One region of the Pseudoclavibacter sp. CFCC 13611 genome, then DNA from elsewhere that is predicted to be linked to it. Evidence: predicted binding sites of a transcription regulator. Region 1 holds the regulator's gene; the other holds the start of a gene.
What was found. The regulator HspR, encoded in region 1, represses chaperone genes until heat shock. The targets are predictions, from matches to a motif close to AAGTTGAGTCNNNNNGACTCAACTT.

Region 1 (12,115 bases):
CGACACCAGTCGACCCGACACCGACCGGCGAGATTCTGCTCGAGCCGATCCATCTGATCGAGAAGTCGAACGCGATCATGCGGCTGGGACGGATGATGCTGCAGGCGAGCTCGAGCTCGTTCCGCGTCAAGCAGGCCATGTCACGCGCCGCCCAGGCATTGGGCATGACCTCACTGCACACGCAGATCACCGCCACAGAGATCGTCTGCACGTTCTTTCGCGGCGCCATCTTTCGCACGCGTGTCGCTGAGGCACGAGTCGGCGGGGTCGATGCCGATCGCATCGTCGAGTTGGAGCGACTCTCACATCACATGCCGCAGGGAATGCTGGCAGAGGAGCTGAACCGGCGTCTCGACGTCATCGAGAAGAGGCCTCGACACTATCCGACGTGGCTGACGCTGATCGCCGCGATAATGGCCTGCTCGGGGTTCGCGTTTCTGAACAACGGCGGGTGGCAGGAGTGCGTCGGAGTCGCGCTGTCCGTGTCGATCGCACAGTGGCTGCGCGTGACGCTGGTGAAGCTGCGCATCAACCAGCTCGCGATGTATGCGGTCTGCGGCCTCATCGCCAGTCTCTGCTACGTGCTGTTCACCGGCATCCTGTCGGCGGTGAGCGGGCACGTGAGCCCGCTGCACGATGCCGGCTTCACCTCGGCGCTGCTGCTGCTCGTGCCGGGCTTTCCGCTGGTGACCGCGACCCTCGATCTGGCTCGGCTCGATCTCAACTCGGCGATCGGCCGCCTCACGTTTGCCGGGCTGGTGCTGATGTCGGTGTCGTTCGGCGCGTGGGCGGTCGCCATGATGTTCGATCTGCAGCCGACTGCTGCGCCGACTCCCTCGACCTGGCCGGTCTGGATCGTCATCGCATCACGACTCGTCGCCGGCTTCGTCGCCGTCACAGGATTCGCGATGATGTTCAACACCCCGTTCAGGCTCGCTCTGAGCGCAGCCTGGATCGGCGCGGTCGCGAACGTGTTCCGTCTGACGACGGGCGACATGGGCTGGCCGCCGCAGGTGTCGACGGTCGTGGCCGCCCTGCTCGTGGGGCTGCTCGCCTACATGATCGCTTCGCGTCTGGAGGCCCCACGCATCACGCTGACCGTGCCCGCGGTGCTCATCATGGTGCCGGGTTCCAGCGCCTATCGCGCCCTGGTGTACCTAAACCAGGGCGATATCGTGCAGGCTGGCGGCTATGGTGTGCAGGCGCTCGCGACCATCGTGTCGCTGGCCGTCGGGCTGACCATCGCGCGCATGCTCACCGAGCGCGAGTGGTCGTTCGACGCCCTGCGCGGGTGAGGATGCGCTGTCAGGCCTCTGACGGCGGCTTCCGGCCGTTCTGACGGACCGGCCGCCATACGACGAGTTCGCCGCCCGTCGCCTGGACGCGACGGCGACCTTGGTCGAGCGTGACGATTTCACCGGCGATGCCGGCGGCGAACGTGCGAGCACCGGGGCGGTAGATGAGTGCATCGTCAAGAGCGGCCTCGAGCTCGGCCACACGACTCTGCAGCCTGTGCACCTGGTTCTCGAGATCGATCATGCGGCGAATGCCCTCTAGGCTCACGCCGGCGTTCGAGAGACGCTGCACCTCTCGCAGCTGCACGATGTCACGCAGCGAGTACCGACGGGAGCGACCCGCAGTGCGCTGCGGCTGCACCAGACCGATTCGGTCGTACTGCCGCAGCGTCTGCGGGTGCATGCCCGCCAGCTGTGCGGCCGCCGAGATGCTGAACAGATGCTCCGTCTCATCCATCATGGCGACTCACCTGCTCTCTTACTTCTCTTTGGCCTGCGCGTAGAGCTCTGCGCGCGGGTCGGCGTCACCGATCGCCTCGGTGAGGTCATCCAATGCCTTCTTTGCCGCGCTGTCGAGCTTGCTCGGCACCACGATCTGGACTTCTGCCAGCAGATCGCCGGTGTGCCGACCTGCCTTGACGCCCTTGCCTTTGACTCGCAGCACGCGGCCCGAAGGGGTGCCCGGGCGAATCTTCACCTTGACCGGTTCGCCGTCGTAGGTCGGCACCTGAACGGTGGCGCCCAGCGCCGCCTCGGCGAACGTCACCGGCAGCTCGACCCGCAGGTCGTCGCCGTCGCGTTTGAACACCGGGTGGGAGCCCACGTGCACACGCACGATCAAGTCGCCAGCCGGACCGCCGTTCTGACCGGGCTCGCCTTTGCCGCGAACCTTGATCTTCTGGCCGTCTCGAACTCCGGCCGGAACCTTCGTCTTGACGCGCTTGCCCTGCGGCGATGCCAACGACACCGTCGCGCCATGCACCGCTTGGGCAAAGGTCAGCTGGGCACGAGCTTCGACGTCACGACCGCGCTGCGGCGCAGCGCGGTATCCCTGACCGCCGAACCCTCCGGCGCCGGCTCCGCCGCCGAACAGTCCGCCGAAGAGATCCTCGTAGCCCGCACCTGCGCCGCCGGGCTGTCCCCCGGTCTGAAAGCGCACTCGCTGACCGCCGGGTGCCCCGGCACCTTGGCCGAACAGCCCGCCGAAGAGATCCTCGAACCCCTGACCGCCCTGGCCGCCGGCGCCCGCGGTGAAGCGCGCACCTCCGCCCATGGCCCGCAGCGCGTCATACTCCTTGCGCTGCTTGGGGTCAGAGAGCACCGAATACGCTTCGCTGATCTCTTTGAACTTGTTCTCTGCCGCAGCGTCGCCCGGGTTCGCATCGGGGTGATACTTGCGCGCCAGCTTGCGGTATTCCTTCTTCAGATCGGCGTCGGAGATGTCTTTCGACACTCCCAGCACGGCGTAGAAGTCCTTCTCAAGCCAATCCTGACTCGCCATGCCTCTCGCCTCCTTCTGTCGTCTTCATGTGTCGAGCGCCCCGTGACGGAAGGGATCCAGAGAGGATCCGCATCCCGCCACGGGGCGCGTTGCCCGTCGGGCGCATTCTCATGCGACCGATCACTCAGCAGGTGCCAGCACGACCACTTTGGCCGCGCGCAGCAGTGTGTCGCCCAGCTTGTAGCCGGGTTCGACGACCTCACCGATGACCAGCGCATCGACATCGGGGCTGGGCTGCTGCAGCACAGCCTCATGCTGGTTCGGATCGAACGGCTCGCCCTTCGCTCCGAAGCGCTCGATGCCGAGCCCCTCGCCGACGGCCCTCAGCTTCGACGCGATGGTCGCGAACGCCGTGCCCTCTGCGAGATCGCCGGCTTTCTCAGCCCGGTCGAGGTCGTCGAAGATCGGGAACAGTCGTTTGGCCGCATCGCCGACCGCACGCTCGCGATCGCGAATCTGCTGGGCCTCGGTGCGCTGGCGGTAGTTCTTGTACTCCGCCGCCAGACGCTGCAGCTCGTCCAACAGTTTGTCCTCGCGTGAGGCCTCGCCGTCAGCGTCTGCCGCGGCGCCCTCGGCGCTCGCGCCGGCATCCGCCTGATCATGCTCGCCTGCAGCCTGGTCAGCCTCGCCGGCGGGCCGGCCGGGGGCGGCGGATGCTGTGTCAGCACCCTGCGCGCCCTCGGTCTGCTGCCCGTTCGGCTGGGCCTCTGGCTGCTGGCTCGTCGGCTGGGCCCCGTCGTCAGGAAGCCCTGACTCGTTCGGAGTGCCAGCCACGTTGTTGTCAGCCATGGTGAATCGCCTTACTTCTTGTCGTCATCGTCGTCGACGACTTCTGCGTCGACCACGTCGTCGTCATCGCCCGACTTGCCGTCTGCCTTGGCCTCGCCGTCAGCAGCGCCAGCGGCGCCCTCTTCCTGCGCGGTCTTGTAGATCTCCTGGCCGAGCTTGACCTGCGACTCGTTCAGCTTGTCGAACGCAGCCTTCACTGCGTCGTCGTCCGAACCCTCAAGTGCCTTCTTGACAGCCTCGACATCAGCGGTGACCTCGGTCTTGACCTCATCAGAGAGCTTGTCCTCGTTCTCTTTGATGAGCTTCTCGATCGAGTAGGCCAGCTGCTCGGCGTTGTTGCGCACCTCAGCGGCGTCGCGACGCTTCTTGTCTTCGGCCTCGTTGTCCTTGGCCTCCTTGACCATGCGGTCGATGTCCTCCTGCGAAAGGCCGGAGCCACCCTGAATGGTGATCTCCTGCTCTTTGCCGGTGCCCTTGTCCTTAGCCGAGACCTTCACGATGCCGTTGGCGTCGATGTCGAAGGTGACCTCGACCTGCGGCACACCGCGCGGAGCCGGTGCGATACCGGTCAGCTCGAAGGTGCCGAGGCTCTTGTTGTCACGGGTGAACTCGCGCTCGCCCTGGAACACCTGGATGGCGACCGACGGCTGGTTGTCCTCAGCCGTGGTGAACGTCTCGCTGCGCTTGGTCGGGATGGCCGTGTTGCGCTCGATCAGCTTGGTGAAGATGCCGCCCTTGGTCTCGATGCCGAGGCTCAGTGGGGTGACGTCGATCAGCAGCACGTCTTTGCGCTCGCCCTTCAGAACGCCGGCCTGGATGGCTGCGCCGACTGCGACGACCTCGTCAGGGTTGACGCCCTTGTTCGGCTCTTTGCCGCCGGTGAGCTTCTTGACCTCTTCGACGACTGCCGGGATACGAGTCGAACCGCCGACGAGCACCACGTGGTCGAGATCCGAGACCTTGACGCCGGCCTCTTTGATCACGTCGGTGAACGGCTTGGCCGTGCGCTGCACGAGATCTGCGGTCAGCTCTTCGAACTTCGCGCGAGTGATGGTCTCGTCGAGGTTGGCCGGGCCGCTCTCGGTCAGTGACAGGTACGGCAGCTGCACGTGGGCGGTCGTCTGGCTCGACAGCTCTTTCTTCGCCTGCTCGGCGGCCTCTTTCAGGCGCTGCAGGGCGATCTTGTCACCCGAGACGTCGACGCCGCTGGCCTCTTTGAACTTCTTGATGAGGTACTCGACGACGCGCTGATCCCAGTCGTCACCACCGAGGTGGTTGTCGCCCGAGGTGGCCCGCACCTGAATGGTCGAGAAGTCGTCATCCTTGCCGACCTCCAGAAGCGAGACGTCGAACGTGCCACCACCGAGGTCGAACACGAGGATGAGCTCGTCTTCTTTGCCCTTGTCGAGGCCGTATGCCAGAGCGGCCGCAGTCGGCTCGTTGATGATGCGCAGCACGTTGAGGCCTGCGATCTCACCGGCCTCTTTGGTGGCCTGACGCTGGGCGTCGTTGAAGTACGCAGGCACGGTGATGACCGCGTCGGTGACCTTGTCGCCCAAGTAGCTCTCGGCGTCGGTCTTCAGCTTCTGCAGAATGCGAGCCGAGATCTCCTGCGGAGTGAACTTCTTGCCGTCGATGTCATCGGTCTTCCAATCGGTGCCGATGTGGCGCTTCACCGATGCGATGGTGCGGTCGACGTTCGTCACCGCCTGGCGCTTTGCGGTCTCGCCGACGAGCACCTCCCCGTCTTTGGCGAATGCGACCACTGATGGAGTGGTGCGGAAGCCCTCAGCATTCGCGATGACTGTGGGTTCGCCGCCTTCCAGAACCGCGACGACCGAGTTGGTGGTGCCGAGGTCGATTCCTACTGCACGTGACATTGTGTGTCCTTTCTGCTCGGCGAACCGAGCCACGCATGCACGGGCTCTGCACCCGCGCAATATAAGTCTTCTTCGATGACCTCCAGGTCATTTGCACATCAGCTTCTGATGTACACCCTTGAGTCATCTACGCTCAAGGTTACACAACGGCATCCCCTAGTCAAGCTATTCCCGAAATGTTGAGCAAAGTTCACTCAAGTTTCACAGGTCTTGGCAATCACACGAGCACGGAACGAACCCGACCGACCTCTCAGCGGTGGTTCTCACCCGCTCTCTCTGCGCATCCGCCGACAGCTCGAGCACCCCGCCGCCCCAACTCGCCCGGCCTAGGCGCCCAAGCTGCCCAACCAGCCAGCCCAAGCCGACCAACCAACCAACCAACCAACCAGCCAACCGGCCAACCAGCTCAGCCAACCAGCCCATCCCAGTCCTGCCCAGCCAACCAGTCCATCCCAGTCCAGCCCTGCCCAGCCAACCAGTCCATCCCAGTCCAGCCCTGCCCAGCCAGCCAACCAACCAGCCCAGATCTACGGCCGCGCGATTCCGCCGCATGCACACGATTCCGCCGCGCTGTACACATTTCCGCCCAAATCACCCCGATGTCGGCGGAACCGTACACATCTGAGCGGAACCGTACACATCTGAGCGGAACCGTACACACCCGTACCGACCAGCTGAGCGCAATCACACGCTCAATACCTCCCACTTGCGCAACCCACCCACAGCCACAACTGCACATACCCACGCTCGCGCGCAAACCCGCCCGCAGCCACAACTGCACATACCCACGCCCGCCCCACACCCACACCCACACCCACACCCACAGACACAGACACAGACACAGACACACCCAGTTCTGCACCCAGTTCTGCACAGCTGTGCGGGCACCATCGCTTTCACCACAGTGCAGCCGCCCCGCTGACACCTCAGGCCCCGGGGCACGACCATAGGCGACATGGCCATTCCATCAACACCATTCGGAGTATCCAACACACGAGCCCTGGCGCTTGCCGGCATCTCGCGACGCAGGCTCGACCAGCTCCTGCGGCAGAACGAGCTCGTCCGGCTCAGACAGGGCTGGTTCGCGACCACCGGCGCCAACGCATGGGTGGTCGCAGCCGTCAAGTTCGGCGGGCATCTCTCTGGGCTCCACCGGCTGAAACTGCTGCACAAAGACATCTGGCTGCCAGATCAGGCTCAGATGCATCTGCATGTCAACACCACGTTGCCGCCTGCCCCCGCCGCATCAGGCCATTTGGTGATAACCCACACCCACCCTCGTTACAATCGCACCGTCTTGCAGCATGGCGTCGTGCCTCCGGTGACCGCCCTGCGCCACGGCCTGAACGATGTGTCGATACCCGAGACCGTCGCGGTCGTCGATTCACTGCTGCGCCATGCCACGCTGCGCCCAGGCAACGGCGCGCGACGCCAGCTTGATCTGCACATCAGCACTGTGGATGTCATGGCCGAGTTGCGGCGCACTCCTCGCGGTCGCGCTGTGCTCGCGCTCGTCGACGCCCAGGCTGAGTCTGGTCTTGAGAGCATTGCTCGGGTGCTCTTGACTTTGGCGGGTCACCACGTTGAATCACAAGTTCTGCTCGACAACCGTCAGCGAATCGATCTCGTCGTCGATGGGGTGCTGGCCATCGAGCTCAATGGAGGCACGCATCGCGACGCCGAGCAGTTTCGGCGTGATCATGCGAAGGATATTGCCATCGAACGTGCCGGATATGTCAGCGCCAGGTACACCTATCATCAGATTCTGCATCAGTGGCCTGAGGTGTACCGCGACATCCTGAGTCGACTCGCTCGCGCCTGAGTCACCCGATCCAGGCCAGCACGCCGAAGCCAAGCAGGTGACGGTGCCAAGCAGGTGCAGGTGCAGGTGCCAAGCAGTTTACGAGACCAGTGCCCCTCACTCCCACTCTTGTACGCTGATCGGCAGCCGCCGCTGCGCCTCGAAGTGTCGAGCGACGCCATCGACCGGATCCGTGAACGACAGCTCGGCTGCCAGCAGCTGCAGCGGCTGCTCGAAGTCATCCGCAGGCGGCCCGCCGGGCCATGCCTCTCGAACCACCGGGTACAGCGGATCACCAAGAATCGGCGCCCCTAAACGGTTCATGTGCACTCGCAGCTGATGCGTGCGTCCGGTCGAGGGCTCCAGTCGGAAGACGCCGACGCCGGCGCCGACGCCAGCAGTCACGCCCTCGGCACCGCCGCAATTCGCCCCGGAACCAAAGAGTTCCTCCGATGCGGGTTCGGCGCCCGCGCGTTCAAGCGCACGCTCAAGCACGATGCTGCTGATCGCGTTGGCCTCGCCCGGCAGCTCCTCAGCCTGCCAGCATCCACGACGCTTCTCGACGCGGCTGCGCACTTCGACGGCCTGCCCGACCGTCCAAGACGGGCGCACACCGGCATCCCCCATTCTGCGCGGCGCACCCTCGCACAGAGGCATCAGCGCCACCCGCTCTGCAGACAGCTGGGCAAGCGCTCGGTAGACCTTGTGCACTTCACGCCGTTGGAACAGCGTCTGGTAGGCGCCGCGCCAGCGCCGCTCCGTCGTCAGCACGACGAGGCCCGAGGTGAGCCGGTCGAGCCGGTGCACCGGCTGCAGCTCTGGCAGGCCGAGTTCGGAGCGCAGCCGAGCCACGACCGTCTGCCGCACGTGCTGCCCGCGCGGAATCGTCGCCAGGAACGGAGGCTTGTCGATGACGATCAGCCGGGCATCTCGGTGCACGATGTGGATGCTGCCAGGCACCTCCGCCTCATCTGGCAGGTCACGCTCGAACCAGATCTCGGTGCGCGGGCGGTAGACATCGTCTGCGTTGACCGGCTGCCCGTCTGCATAGACATATCGTCCGTCGGCGAGGCCTGCATCGACCTCGACGGATGCTGGAAAGCGCACGCGCAGCCACTCCCCGATCGTGCGTGGCGGGGTCTGCCCCGCGGGTGGTGTCTGGCGCACCGGTGGCGGGGTGACCACGCGCGTGGCTGACACGCCGTCGCGGGGAGCGAACGGTGCAGAAGGCATAGGCATCAGCGTAGCCTCGGCCGGACGCTGCAGACGCATCTGTCTCGCACCGTTCGGCTGAGATGTACGCCGTTCTGCTCAAATCACCCTGATCTCAGCGGAACCGTGCACATCCCAGCGGAACCGTGCACATCTCGATCCAACCATGTGGGATCGGCCCAACCGTGCACATCCCAGCAGAAGCGTGCACATCCCAGCAGAACTGCATCAGCCACACAGCACAGCCCGGCCGAACCGCACCACACAGCGAAATGCAGCCGCCGGGCAAAGGGGTCATACCCGACGACTGCATCTCTGGGTGCGGCGCTGACAAGGGGAACTCAGCGCCGCAGTCTCACATCAGTCAGCTCATTTCTTCTTCGCTGACGACTGGCTGGGTTCGGCTCCTTTCGGGCGTCGACGCGAGCCGACCACCATCAGCCCTCCGAACAGGGCGGCCATCGCGGCGAGGGCGATGAGCCCTCCGGCTTCGACGCCTGTTCTCGCAAGGCCTCCGCCGCCGTACGAGCGGTAGGTCGAGACGGTGCCGCCTGGGTCATGTGGATGCCCAGGATCGCCCGGTGCGCCGGGATCGTCTGGATCTGGTGTCACCGGCGGCACGTTGTGCGTGGTTTCGCCGGGGGGCGGGGTGATCGGGGGGAATCCCGGGGGAGTCGCTTCTGCCGTCGCCACGTTCTTCAACGTGACGCCATGGGCGTCACCGTTGACCGTGACTCGATAGGTCAGCGTCGCCGACTCCCCGATCGCCAGCTCGAACTCGCCACTGCTCAACCGCTGATCCACCGGGTCTGCGACATCGATCGGCGCGGCATCGCCGACTGCGAGCTTCGCCGACCCCGGGTCGAACGTGGCATGCACCAGCACGCCGGTCAGATCGTCCGACACCGTCACCGGCGTCAGCACCGTCTCACCAGTGTTCGAGACCGTCACCGTGTACGTGATCACCTGCCCCGGGGCCACCGTCGAACCCGTCACCGGATCCGACGATTTCTCCAGGGTGAACCCCGGAGTGGGCACCGAATGCGTCGTCTCGCACTGCACATCCTGGCCCTCGACCGGCACGCACTCGCCGCCAACACCCGGCGTCGCCAGGTTCCTGACCTGCACGCCCACAGCGTCAGAGTTCACCTTCACCTGGTACGTCGTGGTCGCTGACGCACCGTCTGCCAGCGTCGGCACCGCCCAAGTCAGCGTTCTGCCGTCGTCGTTGAGCGTCAGCCCGGGCGGCAGAGGTGAGACCAGTGCGGCGTGATCGAGCACACCGCCAAGGTCGTCCACTGCCGTCGCGCCGGAGAGAACCGCCCCGTTGCCCGAAGTGTTGGTCGCCGTCAGGGAGTAGTCGATCGTCGCGCCTGGCACGACCTGCGCTCCAGACTCCGGGTCAGACGACTTCGACAGCGCCCACTTCGCGGTCACGTGGGTCGTGGTGCACTCCGGGCCGTCGACCGGCCCGTCGCCTTCAGGAGTCGGACACGTCGTCGGCGGCACGTCGCCCGTGCCGGTCGCCACGTTGCGCAGGGTCTCGCCATAGGCATCCGCCTTGACGACGACTTGGTAGGTCAGCGTCGCAGTCGACCCTGCCGGCAGATCGAAAGCGGAGGTCTGCAGACGCTCATCTGTGGGGTCATCCACGTCGGTCGTGGTCGAGCCGATGGTCAGCTTCGCCGATCCGCTCACGAAGTCGGCTCCGGAGAGCACATCGTCGAGGCGGTCGGTCAGCACCACGTCTCGAATCGCGCCGGGAGCATCCGCCGCACTCGCCGTGACCGAATACGTGATGGTGTCACCCGGCTTGACCGTCGAACCCGTCGCCGGATCCGATGACTTCTTGACCGCCCAGGGACGCGGCTGATCGTCGTTGACGATGCGATAGGTCGCATCACTCAAGGCCGCTACTCTGACGTCCCAGCCTTCGACATCGATCCAGTCGCCGCCCTCGAGCCGCTGCAGCTTCGTCTTCGCGTAGCCTGCGGGCCCGGCCGACTCGCTCACCGTGTAGGTGTGCTCGGGCCGAACGTTGAACGTGTTGGCCGCCGACGCGGTGTCGGCTCCGGCGACCGTGCTCGCCTGCAGGCCGTCAACGCCCGACGCCGGAGTGGCCGTCAGGTCCCAGTCACCTGAGACCGCAGTGCCGCCATTGTCGTTGACCACGGCCTTGAGCAGCGTCAGCGATGCCGTCTGGTTGACGGCGTCACAGGTGATGCGCTTGCCGAGTGGCACGGCGACCACGCCGCTCAGTCCGAGGTTGAAGCCCGGAACGGTGTTGCCGTCGGCATCGATCTCGCGGCACTGCCATGACCCGCTTGCCTGTGGGTACTGCACCGGCTCGGTGCGCACGTCGTACTGCCGATAGCGTGGGTCTCCTCCGGTCTCGCGAAGCACGAAGTTCTGACCGGCTGTCACAGTCTGTGCCGTCACGCCCGGGCTGCCCGTCGCACCTGAGATCACCGGAGTGGTGCCGTCAGGCAGATACGCGCCCAGCGTCCAGTCTGTCGCTGCGGCGGATCCGCCCTGCACCGTCTTCGTCAGTGTCAGCTGACTCTCACAGGTCACCACGTTGGTGATGGTCGCCTCGTTGCTCTGCTGCGTCAGGGACGCCTGCCATGAAAGCGCTCCGTCTGCCGGATTCGGCAGAGCGGTGCCGTTGAAGACGACCTCTGGCGTCGACGTGCACAGCCCGCCGCTCGGCAGCGTCACGCTCTCGGTGAAGGTCACGCCGTCGCCGACTTTGTAACCGCCGCGTGCCTGCCCCCAGGCCTGCGCGGTCGCTCCGCCGTCACCCGGCCCCGTCAGCGTTGCCGCTGCCGAGAGCTCCGCCGGCTGAGCGCCGTTCGCGAACTCGACCCCGTTGACCTTCCAGCGCTTGTTCAGCTTCACGTCTGCGTGTGGCAGCGCCTCTCGGTTGAACATGGTGCAGCTGATCGCCGCCGTGGCCGCGGTGTCGATGGTGAAGCCGAGTTCGCCCGCGTTCGTGACGTCCACCGGACGGTCCGTCGTCAGGTTGCGGCAGACGGCATTCTTGCCGCCCGGCGTGACCAGTGAGTATGACGGCTGTTGATTCTCGGTGACGGTGACGGGGCCGGCCGTCGTGCCTCCGGTGAAGGTCAGCGGGAAGTTGACGGCGCCCGTGCCGTCGGTCGTCGTGGTCTCGCTCTTCGGCAGACCGGTGATTCCCGGGGATGTCGTGGTCGCGTCGAACGTCCAGCCGGCTCCGGCAGTGGTCGCGCCGCTGACATCGTCACCGGTGTTGGTCGAAGGCACGATCTGTTTGACCACTGAGACCGACCCCTTGCAGTTGGCCAGCGCAAGCTCGCGAAGCGCATTGCCTGCCGCAGTGTAGTCGCCGGTCTGGAAGAAGTCAGCAGCGGTGGCGTTGCTGCCGTCGAACTTCGTCTGTCCCGAGATCGCCGCAAGGTTCAGCGCGGTCTCTGGGGTGGTCACGCCTGATCCCACACCGAGTGCGATCACGCGCGTGCCCTTGGCCTTCACCGCGTTCGCAGAGAAGATCCCGTTCTCGACCTCGCGGATACGTGTGAAGTTTCCTGGGCCCACGGCCGGATCGTTGTAATAGGTCGGGTTGCCATCGGTGAGCACGATCACGACGTCGTAGTGCGCC
Region 2 (12,115 bases), 720 kb from region 1:
CGAACCGACGCGTTCGTGCTCGGCGGTGAACGACCGATCGATGTCGTGATCGACGATGCGATCTCACGCGGCCGGGCCTACCTCGACGCCGGAGCGGCGTTGGTCTTCGTGCCCGGTGTGCTCGACCGTGAGACGACCGAGCGGCTGGTGGACGGCATCGGAGAAGGCCGCCTCAGCGTCATCGGGCTGCCAGGTGCGCTGAGTGCCCGGGAATACGAACAGCTGGGTGTGGCACGCATCTCGTACGGGCCGATGACGCAGCGGCATGCGCTGCGCGCACTGCGTGATCTGGGCAACAGCCTCTATGACGATGGCGTGATCCCAGAAGACACCCCCGAACTCAACTGACCGCGCCTGAGCGTGTGGCGGCAGGGCTTCTGCGGCGCCACGATGCCGAGCAGGGTCAGGCAGGCGAGTCTCGGGTGAGGCTCACGTGGCGTCGCGGCCGTACCTCTGGCGCAGGTCTGCGAGACGGCTGATGAGATGGCTGCGCAGCGGCAGGCCGGGGGCCTCGGTGTTGGTCGCCGTGTGGCTGTCTCGCGGATGCGAGTGGAACAGATCGAGGTCGTCGTCGATCGTCTCTGCATCGTCGAGATCGTGCACCTGCTGGTGCAGGTCGGCCATGAGCTCGTCGAGGGCCGTGGCCTGCTGGGCTGACTCGTGCAGCTGCCGCTCGATCTGTTCGGGAACGTCGTGGCGGTATTTGTAGTAGATCTTGTGCTCGAGCGATGCCCAGAAGTCCATTGCGATGGTGCGGATCTGAATCTCGACGGTCACCGGCACCGTGCCTGACGAGAGGAACACCGGCACCGAGACGATCATATGCAGGCTTCGGTAGCCGTTGGGCTTGGGCTGATGCACATAGTCTTTGACCTGGATCACGGTGAGGTCGTCTTGGCGCAGCAGAGCGCGGTAGATCTGTTCGATGTCAGAGACGAAGCTGCACGTGATGCGCACGCCGGCGATGTCGGTGATCTCGGCGCGAATGGAGTCGAAGTCGGGAGCGATGCCTTTGCGCTCGATTTTGTCGAGCAGACTCTCTGGCGATTTGAGCCGGGACTTCACGTGCTCGATCGGGTTCTCGCTGTGCAGGTGGGCGAACTCGTCACGAAGGATGTTCACTTTGGTGAGCACCTCGTCGATGGCGAACTTGTACTGCAGCAGAAAGCCGGTGAACTGCTTTCTGAGATGACGCCAGTGAGCGACGTCGTCGTCGCCCAGCAGCGTCAGATCCTGGGTGGCGATGCGAGGTACGAGCTCGTAGTCAGCGGTCATGAGATACACGTTAGCCTGCCGTTCTCAGCAGAGACTGTGGATCGCGCTGCTGCAGGGTTCTTGAGCCCCGGTCGTCGGTCTGCTGCTGCGCCTGCACGTCGACGAGATTCCACGCCATCGACCCCGTGACGCTGATGCCTCTTGCTCCGCTGCGGCGGGTGACTCCTCGTACGAGCATCAATTGGGTGCGAAAGACTCCGCTGCGGATGCGCTCTTGGGCCTCAGCGAAGAAGACGATGTTGCTCACCCCGGTGCCGTCGTCGAGTGAGACGAACACCACTCGGCGGCCTCCGCGCATCGGAGGAGTGTTCGTCGCACGGCGCACCCCGGCTACCAGCACCTCGCTGCCACCGGGCAGGCCGACGAGATCACGCGCCGGGGTCACGCCCAAACGCCGGAACAGCGGGTGGAAGCGTGAGACCACGTGGTGCTCGACGCCGATGCCGAGATGCTCGATCTCAAGATCGGTCTGGGTGCGCGCGTGCAGGTCGGTCACGGGCGCCGCTGCATGATGAATGGTCGGCAGATCAAGGTCGAAGGCCAGCTGCCGAGGCGGAATGCGTATGGGTGTGGCGGTGATCGACCTGATCAGAGCGAGCAACTCATGCCGTCGTCTGGGATCATGCCCGATGAACGCGTCGAGCGCGCCGACTCTGGCCAGTGCCTCGAACGTGCTGCGACGAGGGCGCACGCGATCGCGAAAGTCCTGCAGATTCGCAAAAGGCTGATGCGCGACCAGTCGCTCCTGCTCGGCTCGAGTGCTGCCGACCAGCTCGGCCACCGACACCCGGATGCCCAGACTCGGGGCCTGGCGGTCGGGCAGCCGCTCGACCCGGTAGTCGAGCCCGGAACGCTGCACGTCGAGCGGCAGCAGCGGGACGCCCAGGCGACGTGCCTCGGAGAGCAGCAGGTCTTTGGGCCACATGCCCGGGTCGTGGGTCAGCAGACCGGCGAGGAACTCGGCCGGATGATGGGTCTTCAGCCAGGCGGACTGATAGGTGGGCAGGGCGAAGGCCGCACCATGCGCCTTCGCGAAGCCGAAGCTGGCGAATCCCCGCAGCATCCGCCAGCAACGATCGGTCACCGACGACGGGATGCCTCGCAGCGACGCATTGCGAAAGACCATCTGCTCGATCTGGTCGAGCTGCTGATCGTCGGCCATTGCGCGGCGGAGCACATCGGCCTTCGCCAGACCGCAGCCGGTGAGCTCGTCGAGCAGACGCATCACCTGCTCGTGGAAGACCACGACTCCCATCGTCTCTCGCAGAATCGGATCGATGCGCGGGTGAATGACCGCCGGAGACACTTCGCCGTGACGAGCCTGCAGATACTGCAGCGGCATGTTGTTCTTCATCGGGCCGGGCCGGAACAGGCTGATGTCGACAGTGAGGTCGTTGAACTGCTCGGGCTGCAGCTTGCCGACCAGCTCCATCTGCCCTGGTGACTCGATCTGGAAGATGCCCAAGGTGTGCGTCGAGCGAATCGTCTCGAAGGTCGCCGGGTCGTCGAGCGGCAGGGCGTCGAGATCGAGCGGCGTCTCGTGCAGCCGGTTCACCTCGCTCACCGCATAGGCCATCGCTGACTGCATTCGCACGCCGAGCACGTCGAGCTTGATGAGCCCCATCGGGTCGACACTGTGCTTGTCGAACTGCGACATGGGCAGCCCGATGCCCGAGGGCTGAACCGGGGTGCGGTCGAGCAGCGAGAGATCGGAGACAATGACCCCGCAGGGATGCATGGAGATGTGTCTCGGCAGTGCGTCGAGACGCTCGGTGGCGTCGACGAGCAGATCAAGCTGCGGGCTGGTGCGCACCTGCTCGGCGAAGTCAGCGAGTTCGGGCTTCTCGGCCAGCGCCCGCCGAAAGCCGCCGGCGCTGAACCTCCACAGTTCTTTGGCGATCGCGTCGATGCGCTCGGCCTCGATACCCAGAGCGAGCCCGGCATCGCGCACCGCGCCACGGGAGCGATAGGTGTTCGTCATCGACATCAGCGTCACCCGCTGGTCGCCGAACTCGGCGAAGATGCGCCGGTAGACGTCATGGCGCCGGGCAGACTCGACGTCGAGATCGATGTCGGGCAGCGTGCGGCGCTCGGGCGAGAGAAAACGTTCCCAGAGCAGCCCGTTGTCGAGTGGTTCGACGCCTGAGATGCGCAGCAGATAATTCAGCATCGAGCCGACCCCAGACCCACGGGCCTGCACCCGCACCCCCATCTCGCGAATCAGGTCGACGACTTTGGCGACGGTCAGAAAGTACGGGGCGAACCCCAACGTCTCGATGTCGGCGAGCTCATGATCGAGACGATCGTGCACCGCTTGCAGGCGGGCGGGGTCTGCCTGGGCGTACCGATCGGGGACAGCAGCTCTGGCGCGCATGGTCAGCGCGCGCATCGGGTCTCCTTCGATTCCGATCACACCGGCCTCTGGCATGCGCGGATGCCCCCAGCCGAGATCGACTTCGGGGTCGAGCGTGCACCGTTCGGCGAGACGCTCGGTGGCGGCGAGCAGATCTGTCGCGGTGGTCGTGTGGTCGCTCACGTCGACGACCATGCGGGCAATGCGCCGCATGGCGGAGGCCGGCTTCAGCCAGGCCTGTCCGGTGGCGGTGAGGCGACGGTCGCGGTCGAGGTCGTCGAGCGGCAGCAGCGTACGCGCAGAGTCTGAGATGTCTGCAGTGGCTGCCTCATCTGGCTCGCCGTATCGAACCTGATTGGTGAGCACGGCCGTGAGCCCATGCGCCTCGGCCAGCGAGAGCATCCGTGTGGCCGGTGTGACGCTGCCGGGCTGTCCCGGCTCGGCCAGCCAGCACACCACCTCGACGGCCAGCAGCTCGCGCGGCACCAGTCGGCACCAGGCGCGCAGCGCCGCACGAGCCTCGGGCAGCCGGCGCGCCTCGACCAGTCGGCCGACGTCGCTGGACGGGCCGAGCAGCACGCTCAGGTGCGGCCGTTCGCGCAGCAGCTCGCTGAGCGCGTCACGGCTGAGCGAAGGGGCCGAAGAACGGCGCGCTCTCGGGCCGGGATCGTGTGCAGCGGTCACCATGCGGCACAGCGCGGCATAGCCTTGGCCATGCCCGGCCTGTGCCCACTGCGTGGAGTCGCTGCGGCCGACTGCGCCATGGGCGAGCAGCACGACACGGCCAAGCGGTTCGGCCAGACTGCCATGCACGGCGAGATCTGCGCCCAGGATCGGCGCGAGCGCCGCATCTCGGCAGGCCTGCACATGGGCCACCGCACCATAGACCCCGTCTCGGTCGGTGAGGGCGAGACGTTCGGCGTCGGCGCTCGACGCCAGCTCGGCGAGGCGTCTCGGGGTGGTGCAGCCGTAGTGCGTGGAGAAGCCCGAATGCACGTGCAGGTGTGTGAACGGAGGCATGCCGGTCACTCCCAGACGAGCTGGAGTCGCCAGCCGTCGTCAGGCAGGCGCAGCAGGTCGTAGGTGTGAAAGTCGTCGCCCGTGCACGAGGCATCGACGCGCCAGAGCTCCTGATCGACGCGCTGGCGGGGTGCGCAGGCTGTTGCCGCTGCGCTCGTCGTCGGATGAGCGCTCACCGCGCTCGCAGCGGGGGAGGACTGGGGCGCACACCACCAGCGCCTTCGGTGAAAGAAGCTCTGCGGCACCCCGACGATCTCGTACTCGAAACGGCGCCAGACGAAACTGCGCGGCTCGCCCTCGTGCGAGAGCTCGACGGTGATCGCCTCATCGATCTTGCGTGGCATCATGGCCTCCTGCTGTGCTCACTGGTTCGAACATATGTTCGAATGATCACAGCGTAGAGGTGCCCTCCGACATCGGCAACGACGACTGATGGTCGTACGCCTGCGCGCGCCGATCACGCCTCGGCCATGGCATCCACCGGCCGTTCGGGCTGGCCGCACCGAGCACGTCAAGTCGGGTGCGGGCTCGTGCCAGCAGATCGTCAGGAACGTCTTCTGCACGAGACTGCTGACTGCTCTCGGCTGACCCGTCAGCAGCGCGAAGCTGCCAGGAGACAGTCTGGCCCATACCTTTCTCGATGCCGCGACTCAGGCTGAAGCTCCATCTGGCGCGACGCGGTTCGCTCACGTTCTCGGCGAGGCCGCCCTCTGCGATTGCGAGCGTCTGCCACCTGAGCTCGTCTGCGCAGCCCTCCCACGTCTCGGCGCAGGCGTCGCACCCGCACGAGGGATAGAACTCGTCGAAAAGCGCGCCGGCGTATACCCGAACACCTGGGAAGTCCGTGAGGACGATCACCATCGGTGCGCAGGCGTCGTCATTCGGTGTCAGCCGCACCGCTCGCACGGTCTCGGCTGCGGTCGGTGCGTTCAGCAGTTCGGCGGTGACCGCGAATCCGTCTTCACGACGCACGTCGTAGACCGACGTCAAATGCTCGATGAGCTCTGTCGCCACCGTGTGCAGCGGAGCGAATCGATCCGGGTCGCTGAAGACGCTGAGACCGACGGCTGGTGACGCCGCGGTGCGGTCAGAGCGTGAGAGCCGGAACATAGGGCCATTCTTCCGTTTTTCCGCCGGCCGCAACAGCTTCAGCGCCCGCATCCGTCAGGCGGGCTCGATTCCTCTCAAATCGCGAGAGTTCAGAACTCCTCGTATGTGGCGGGATCCTGACCGTTGAGTCGACCGTCTTCGCGAGCCAGCCCGTCGATCGCGGCGAGATCCTCGTCGCTCAGGTCGAAGTCGAACACATCGAGGTTGCTGATCTGCCGATCAGAGTGCGTCGCCTTCGGAATCGGGACCACGCCGTTCTGCAGGTGCCACCGCAGGACGACCTGAGCCACGGTGCGCTCGTGCGCGTGAGCGATCTGCTCAAGCGTCTCGTTCTGCAGAATCTCGCTGGCTCGGCCGAGCGGACTCCACGCCTCGGTGACGATGCCGTGCTCTGTGTTCCAGCGCACCGCCTCGTGCTGCGGAAATCTCGGGTGCAGCTCGATCTGGTTCACGCTCGGCAGCACACCGGTCTCGCGCTCGAGACGTTCGAGGTGCTCGGGCAGAAAGTTGCTCACGCCGATGCGACGCGTCAGCCCGCGCTCGCGCGCCTCGATCAGCGCCTGCCATGCCTCGACGTAGCGGTCGGTCAGCGGGTTCGGCCAGTGGATCAGCAGCAGATCGAGATGATCGAGACCGGTGCGATAGACCGACTCTTCGATCGTGGGAACGGCCTGGTCGAACGCATGGTGGCGGCCGGGCAGCTTCGAAGTGACGACGATCTCGTCACGCGGCACGCTGCTGAGGCGCACCCCGGCGCCGACCGCGCCCTCGTTCTCATAGTTGAAAGCGGTGTCGATCAGGCGGTAGCCGTTGTCGATCGCCTGGGCGACCGTTTCGGCACCCGCACGCCCGTTCAGGCGGTAGGTGCCGAAACCGATCGCCGGCAGGGTGGTGCCGTCGTTCAGGGTGTGCGAGGTCTGCGTGTTCTCGGGGGAAGTGCTCATGCCAACGACCTTAGGCCGCGGCCTCGTCTCCTGCCACCTCCTCATGCACGCCGGCCGCGTTGGTCTCGACCGATGCCGAACCCGCACGACCCGTGTGGTCGTCTGCGTCTTCGAAGCGCACTTGCAGACGGGCGTCGGCCGAAGCGCCTGCCGCGTCGGCATCCGCCGTCGTCTCTGCAGACGCCAGATCGACTGTCACCACCGTGCCGCTCGCCTCCGAGACCAGCAGGTCGGCGATGCGATCGTCGACCTCGCGCTGTACCGTGCGGCGCAGCGGACGAGCCCCGTACTCGGGCTCGAAGCCGTGTTCGGCGAGCCAGTCGACCGCCTGGTCGCTGATCTGCAGGCGGATGCCCTGGTCGGCCAGCCGCTCGGCCGTCGCCGCGATCATGGTGCGTGCGATCAGCCTCACCTGCTCACGCGAGAGACGACGGAACAGCACGATCTCGTCGATGCGGTTGAGGAACTCCGGTCGCATCGCCTCACGCAGCCGGCCCATCACCCGATCGCGCAGCGCCCGCTCCGAACCGAAGCCCGTCGTGTCGTCGCCGGTGTTCGCGACGAAGCCGAGCGCTCCCGACCGTGAGGCCAGAAACTCGGAGCCGATGTTCGAGGTCATGATGACCACGGTGTTGCGAAAGTCGACGGTGCGCCCCTGGCCGTCGGTCAGCCGCCCGTCGTCGAGCACCTGCAGCAACAGGTTGAACACGTCGGGGTGCGCCTTCTCGATCTCGTCGAGCAGCAGCACCGAGTACGGCCTGCGCCGCACGGCCTCGGTGAGCTCGCCGGCCTCGTCATAGCCGACGTAGCCCGGGGGAGCGCCCACCAGCCGCGCTGCGGTGTGCTTCTCGCCGAACTCCGACATGTCGAAGCGCAGCAGCGCGTGCTCGTCGCCGAACAGACTGGCCGCGAGCGTCTTGGCCAGCTCGGTCTTGCCGACCCCGGTCGGGCCGAGGAACAGAAAGCTGCCCACGGGCCGGTTCGGGTCGCCCAGACCGGTGCGGCCACGACGCACGGCCCGAGCCACCGCGGCGACCGCGTCATGCTGACCGATCACGCGCTCGTGCAGTTCGCTCTCGAGGTGCGCGAGCCGTGTGCGCTCGCCCTCGCTGATGCGATCGACGGGAACACCTGTGCGGCGCGCGACCACCTCGGCGATCTGTCGCTCGTCGACTACGGCCTCGGTGGGTGCCGGCGCCGAACTCGTCGTCGCGGCATGCTGATGCTCGATGCGGGCATTGTGCGCGCTCGCCGCGTCAAGAGCCGCCTGCACCTGTTCGATGCGGTCACGAATCTGTCCGGCCTGCTCATACTGCTCGGTCGACGCTGCGGCGTTCTTCTCGGCCTCCAACTCCATGAGCTGGCGCATCAGCGCCTGCGTGTCGATGCGATCGCCGAGCCGCAGACGCAGCCTGGCCCCGGCCTGGTCGATCAGGTCGATCGCTTTGTCGGGCAGACGACGGTCGGGCAGGTATCGGGCCGACAGACGCACGGCGGCGTCGAGCGCGGCATCCGTGTACCGCACGTCGTGATGCTCGGCGAAGGCGGGCGCGACGCCGTGCAGAATGCGCACGGCGACGTCCTCCGACGGCTCGTCGACGGCGACCGGCTGGAACCGGCGCTCCAAGGCGGGATCCTTCTCGATCCTGCGATATTCGTCGAGCGTGGTCGCGCCGATCATATGCAGCTCGCCTCGAGCCAGCCTTGGCTTGAGCATGTTGGCCGCGTCGAGGCCGTCGCCCATGCCGCTGCCGCCGGCACCGACGACCGTGTGCAGCTCGTCGATGAAGACGATGAGCTCATCGCGATGCGCGGTGATCTCGTCGAGCAGCTTGGTCAGGCGCTCTTCGAAGTCGCCGCGAAAGCGCGTGCCGGCCACCATCGACGCCAGGTCGAGAGAGACCAGGCGACGCCCGGCGATCGCGTGCGGAACCTCGTCGTCGACGATCGCCTGCGCGAGGCCCTCGACGACGGCGGTCTTGCCGACGCCGGCCTCGCCGACGAGCACGGGGTTGTTCTTGGTGCGGCGCGAGAGGATCTCGACGGTCTGCTCGATCTCGTCGGCACGACCGATCACCGGATCGAGTCGGCCGTCGCGTGCCTGTGCCGTCAGATCGGTGCCGAAGCGATCGAGCATCGGGGTCTGCGATGTGGCGGATGCATCAGTCTGCTCCGCATCGCCGCCTGCGTCCGCCTCCGATGAGCCGGAGTTCGCAGCCGCAGCGTCGTCGACGGGTGCCACGTCATCGGGCTGCCGGGCAGACTGCCGCATCGAATCGATCAGCGACTGCGCGGTCACGCCGAACCCTGCCAGGATCTGTGCGGAAGGCGCATCCTGTGCGAGCACGAGTGCGAAGAAGAGATGCTCCAGATCGACATAGGTCGAACCCGAGGCGCGGGCGACCTGGAAGGCATGGAAGAGGGCGCGCTGCAGCGAGGGCGTGACGTCGGGGGCCTCGGTGACGGTCGCGCCGTCACGAGCGACGGGCAGCCGAGCTTCGACCTCGTGAGCGAGCTGCTGAACGCTCACGCCCATGCGGGTGAGCACGTCGTGCACTGGGGCGTTCTCGGCGAGCACGCGCAGCATGTGCAGGGCGTCGACCTCGGTCTGACCTCTTCTGACCGCGTACGATCCGGCCTCGGCCAGAGCCTGCTGTGTGCGCTGGGTCAGAAACCTGCTGATGTCGATGGTGCGCTGGCCTTCGGCAGCCTGCTGCCGTGCCTGCTGTGCGTTCAGGTAGCGTGCGAGAAACTCGTCGAATGATCCCTGCCCGCTCGGTTCGCGTTCGCTCCCGTTCTGGGGGTTGTTCTCTGGCACAGTACCTCCTCGTCGGTGTCTGCGAGGGCGATACCGATCTGACAGTCGTTCAGACGTCGCCACCCTCAAAGTTGAGTGCCGTACGCTCAACCTAACGTCCGGGTGTCGCAGGTATTCCCCTGCGTCGCTTCCGTTCGCGGCATCACGAGCGCCATGCCTTAAACTGAACGGCATGCCCTCCGCCAGCCCGCTGCGCATCGCCATGATCTCGCTGCACACGAATCCCTATGGCGACCCCGGCACGGGCGACGTCGGCGGCATGAACATCGTGATCCAGCACCTTGCGGCCGAACTGGCCGCGCTCGGTCACCAGGTCGATGTGATCACACGCCGCAGCGCTCCCGAGCAGCCCGACGCCATCGAGCTCGCCCCCAGACTCATGCTGCGCACGATCACGGCCGGGCCCGAGCATCCGCTGCCCAAAGCCGAGCATGAGGCGTACATCGACGCCTTCGCCGGGCAGCTGCGGGCACTCGGCGACTACGACGTGATCCACGCGCATCACTGGTACTCCGGTCTGGCGGCCCTGCCCGTCGCTCGGGAATGCGGCGCTGCGCTGCTGCAGAGCTTTCACAGCATCGCGGCAGACGCCGACACCGCACTCGACAACGGCGAGCCTCCCGAGGCGCCCGGGCGTCTCTCGGCAGAGCGCACTCTCGCACGCGAGGCCGATGCGGTGATCACGGTCAGTCATGCCGAGCAGCGCACCGTGGTCGAGCGGCTGGGCGGCGAGCCATCGCGGGTGCACGTGGTGTCTCCCGGTGTGGATGCTCGGTGCTTCCACCCGGGAGAGGCCGCCGTTCCGAGATACGTCGCCGCCGCAGCCCGCATCGAGCCGCTCAAAGGGCTCGACCTCGCCGTCGCCACGATTGCGTCGACTGACGACTCGCTGCGCCCTGATCTGCGCATCGCGGGCGGGCCGAGCAGCCAGGACGGCGGCTGTCTGACGGCTCTGCGCCGACAGGCCGCCGACGCGGGCATCGGCGACCGGGTGCACTTCGACGGCGCGATGTCGCACGCCGAGCTGGCCGATCTGATGCGCGGTGCCTCGGTGTTCCTGGTTCCGTCGCACTCTGAGACCTACGGCCTGGTCGCACTCGAGGCAGCCGCAAGCGGGGTGCCGGTGATCGCGATGGCCACGGGCGGCCTTCCCGAGGCGGTGCACGACGGCGAGACCGGTCTGCTCATGCGCGATCGCTCGCCCGAGACCTGGGCGCGCGCGCTGACCCGGCTGCTCGACGACGCCGAGCTGCGCGAGCGCATGGGGCATGCAGGCCGCGCACTCGCTCTGCAGCGCAGCTGGGCGAAGAGCGCCCGACGGCTCGTGCAGATCTACTGTCAGCAGCGTCGGATGACGCGCTCGACGGTGCAGCCGGTATGACCGCTCGCGAACGCGTCGCCGCCATCGACTGCGGCACGAACACCGTGCGCCTGCTCGTGATCGAGGGGCCCGCACCGACGCGGGAGCTCGTGCGCCGCACACGCACGATCCGTCTCGGCGAGGGCGTCGACCGCACGCATGCCTTCGCACCGGCGGCGCTCGACCGCCTTGGCGTCGCCTTGGCAGACTACCGCCGCGATCTGACGCGTCTCGGCGTCGCAGACGACCGGCTGCGCTTCGTGGCGACGTCGGCGAGCCGCGACGTGCATGACGCGACACTGCTGCGCGACGTCGTCGAATCGACTCTCGGCGTACGACCCGAGATCATCAGCGGTGTCGAAGAGGCCGACCTCTCGTACGCCGGAGCACTCACCGGAATGCCGGCACAGCCCATGACGCTGGTCGTCGACCTCGGCGGCGGCTCGACCGAGCTCGTCGTCGGACGCAACGGCCGACCGATCGCGGCATGGTCGATGAACGTGGGCGGCGTGCGCCTCACCGAGCGACACCTCGATGCGCACCGGCCGATGTCGGCGGCACAGCACGCGGCGATGGTCGCCGACGTCGACTGCGCCCTCGACGAAGCCGAGGCCCATGTGTCGCTGGCCGGCGTCGAGCGGGTCATCGGCGTCTCTGACTCGGTCGGCGTGATCGCAGCGGTGACCGCCGGCGTGCGTGCCGAGCGCTTCGGCGAACTGTCGGGCGGATGCTGGAGTCTCGACGCGCTGCAGGCCGCCTGCACCCGTCTGATCGCCGCCGATCCGCATGCGCTTGCCGAGATGGGCGTCGACCGCACACGCGCTGACCTGGTCTCCGCAGCCGCGGTGATCTGGTCACGGGTGAGCGCGCGCATCGCCGCCCGCTCGCACTGCGACCACGCCGTCTACAGCGAGCATGACATCCTCGACGGCGCCGCTGAGACGTTGCTGGCAGGCGGCCGAGATCGGCGATGAGCAGCTCACGGGGAAGGACGAGTGAGGAGCACCGCAGGTCGACGAAGCCGACATCTCGATCATCGCGCGGCAGGAGCGGATCGCCCGACCGACGCGTGACGACCATCGTGCTGATCGCGACGATGGGAGCCGTCGCCTTCGGCTATGACACGGGCGTGCTCGCGGGCGCGCTGCCGTTTCTCAGTCAGCCGCGAGACGCCGGCGGCCTGGGACTCGACGCTCTGGCCGAAGGCGTCGTCACATCGGCGCTCGTCTTCGCCG

Region 2: F8O08_RS03965 (ATP-dependent Clp protease ATP-binding subunit) is a predicted target of HspR. The motif match lies at 9,589-9,613, and genes of this name have one in related genera.

The regions. Positions count from the first base shown of each region.
Region 1 covers NZ_WBKE01000001.1:179,038-191,152, reverse strand. The annotation lists gene F8O08_RS00775 (threonine/serine ThrE exporter family protein) at 1-1,295, shown strand, start outside; gene F8O08_RS00770 (heat shock protein transcriptional repressor HspR) at 1,306-1,752, opposite strand; gene F8O08_RS00765 (DnaJ C-terminal domain-containing protein) at 1,774-2,796, opposite strand; gene F8O08_RS00760 (nucleotide exchange factor GrpE) at 2,917-3,585, opposite strand; gene dnaK (molecular chaperone DnaK) at 3,597-5,465, opposite strand; gene F8O08_RS00750 (endonuclease domain-containing protein) at 6,421-7,287, shown strand; gene F8O08_RS00745 (pseudouridine synthase) at 7,384-8,499, opposite strand; gene F8O08_RS00740 (isopeptide-forming domain-containing fimbrial protein) at 8,848-12,115, opposite strand, start outside.
Region 2 covers NZ_WBKE01000001.1:897,644-909,758, forward strand. The annotation lists gene F8O08_RS03935 (isocitrate lyase/PEP mutase family protein) at 1-348, shown strand, start outside; gene F8O08_RS03940 (GTP pyrophosphokinase family protein) at 430-1,275, opposite strand; gene dnaE (DNA polymerase III subunit alpha) at 1,286-4,648, opposite strand; gene F8O08_RS03950 (DUF6504 family protein) at 4,654-4,995, opposite strand; gene F8O08_RS03955 (DUF6226 family protein) at 5,039-5,758, opposite strand; gene F8O08_RS03960 (aldo/keto reductase) at 5,848-6,702, opposite strand; gene F8O08_RS03965 (ATP-dependent Clp protease ATP-binding subunit) at 6,713-9,520, opposite strand; gene F8O08_RS03970 (glycosyltransferase) at 9,693-10,901, shown strand; gene F8O08_RS03975 (exopolyphosphatase) at 10,898-11,854, shown strand; gene F8O08_RS03980 (sugar porter family MFS transporter) at 11,950-12,115, shown strand, end outside.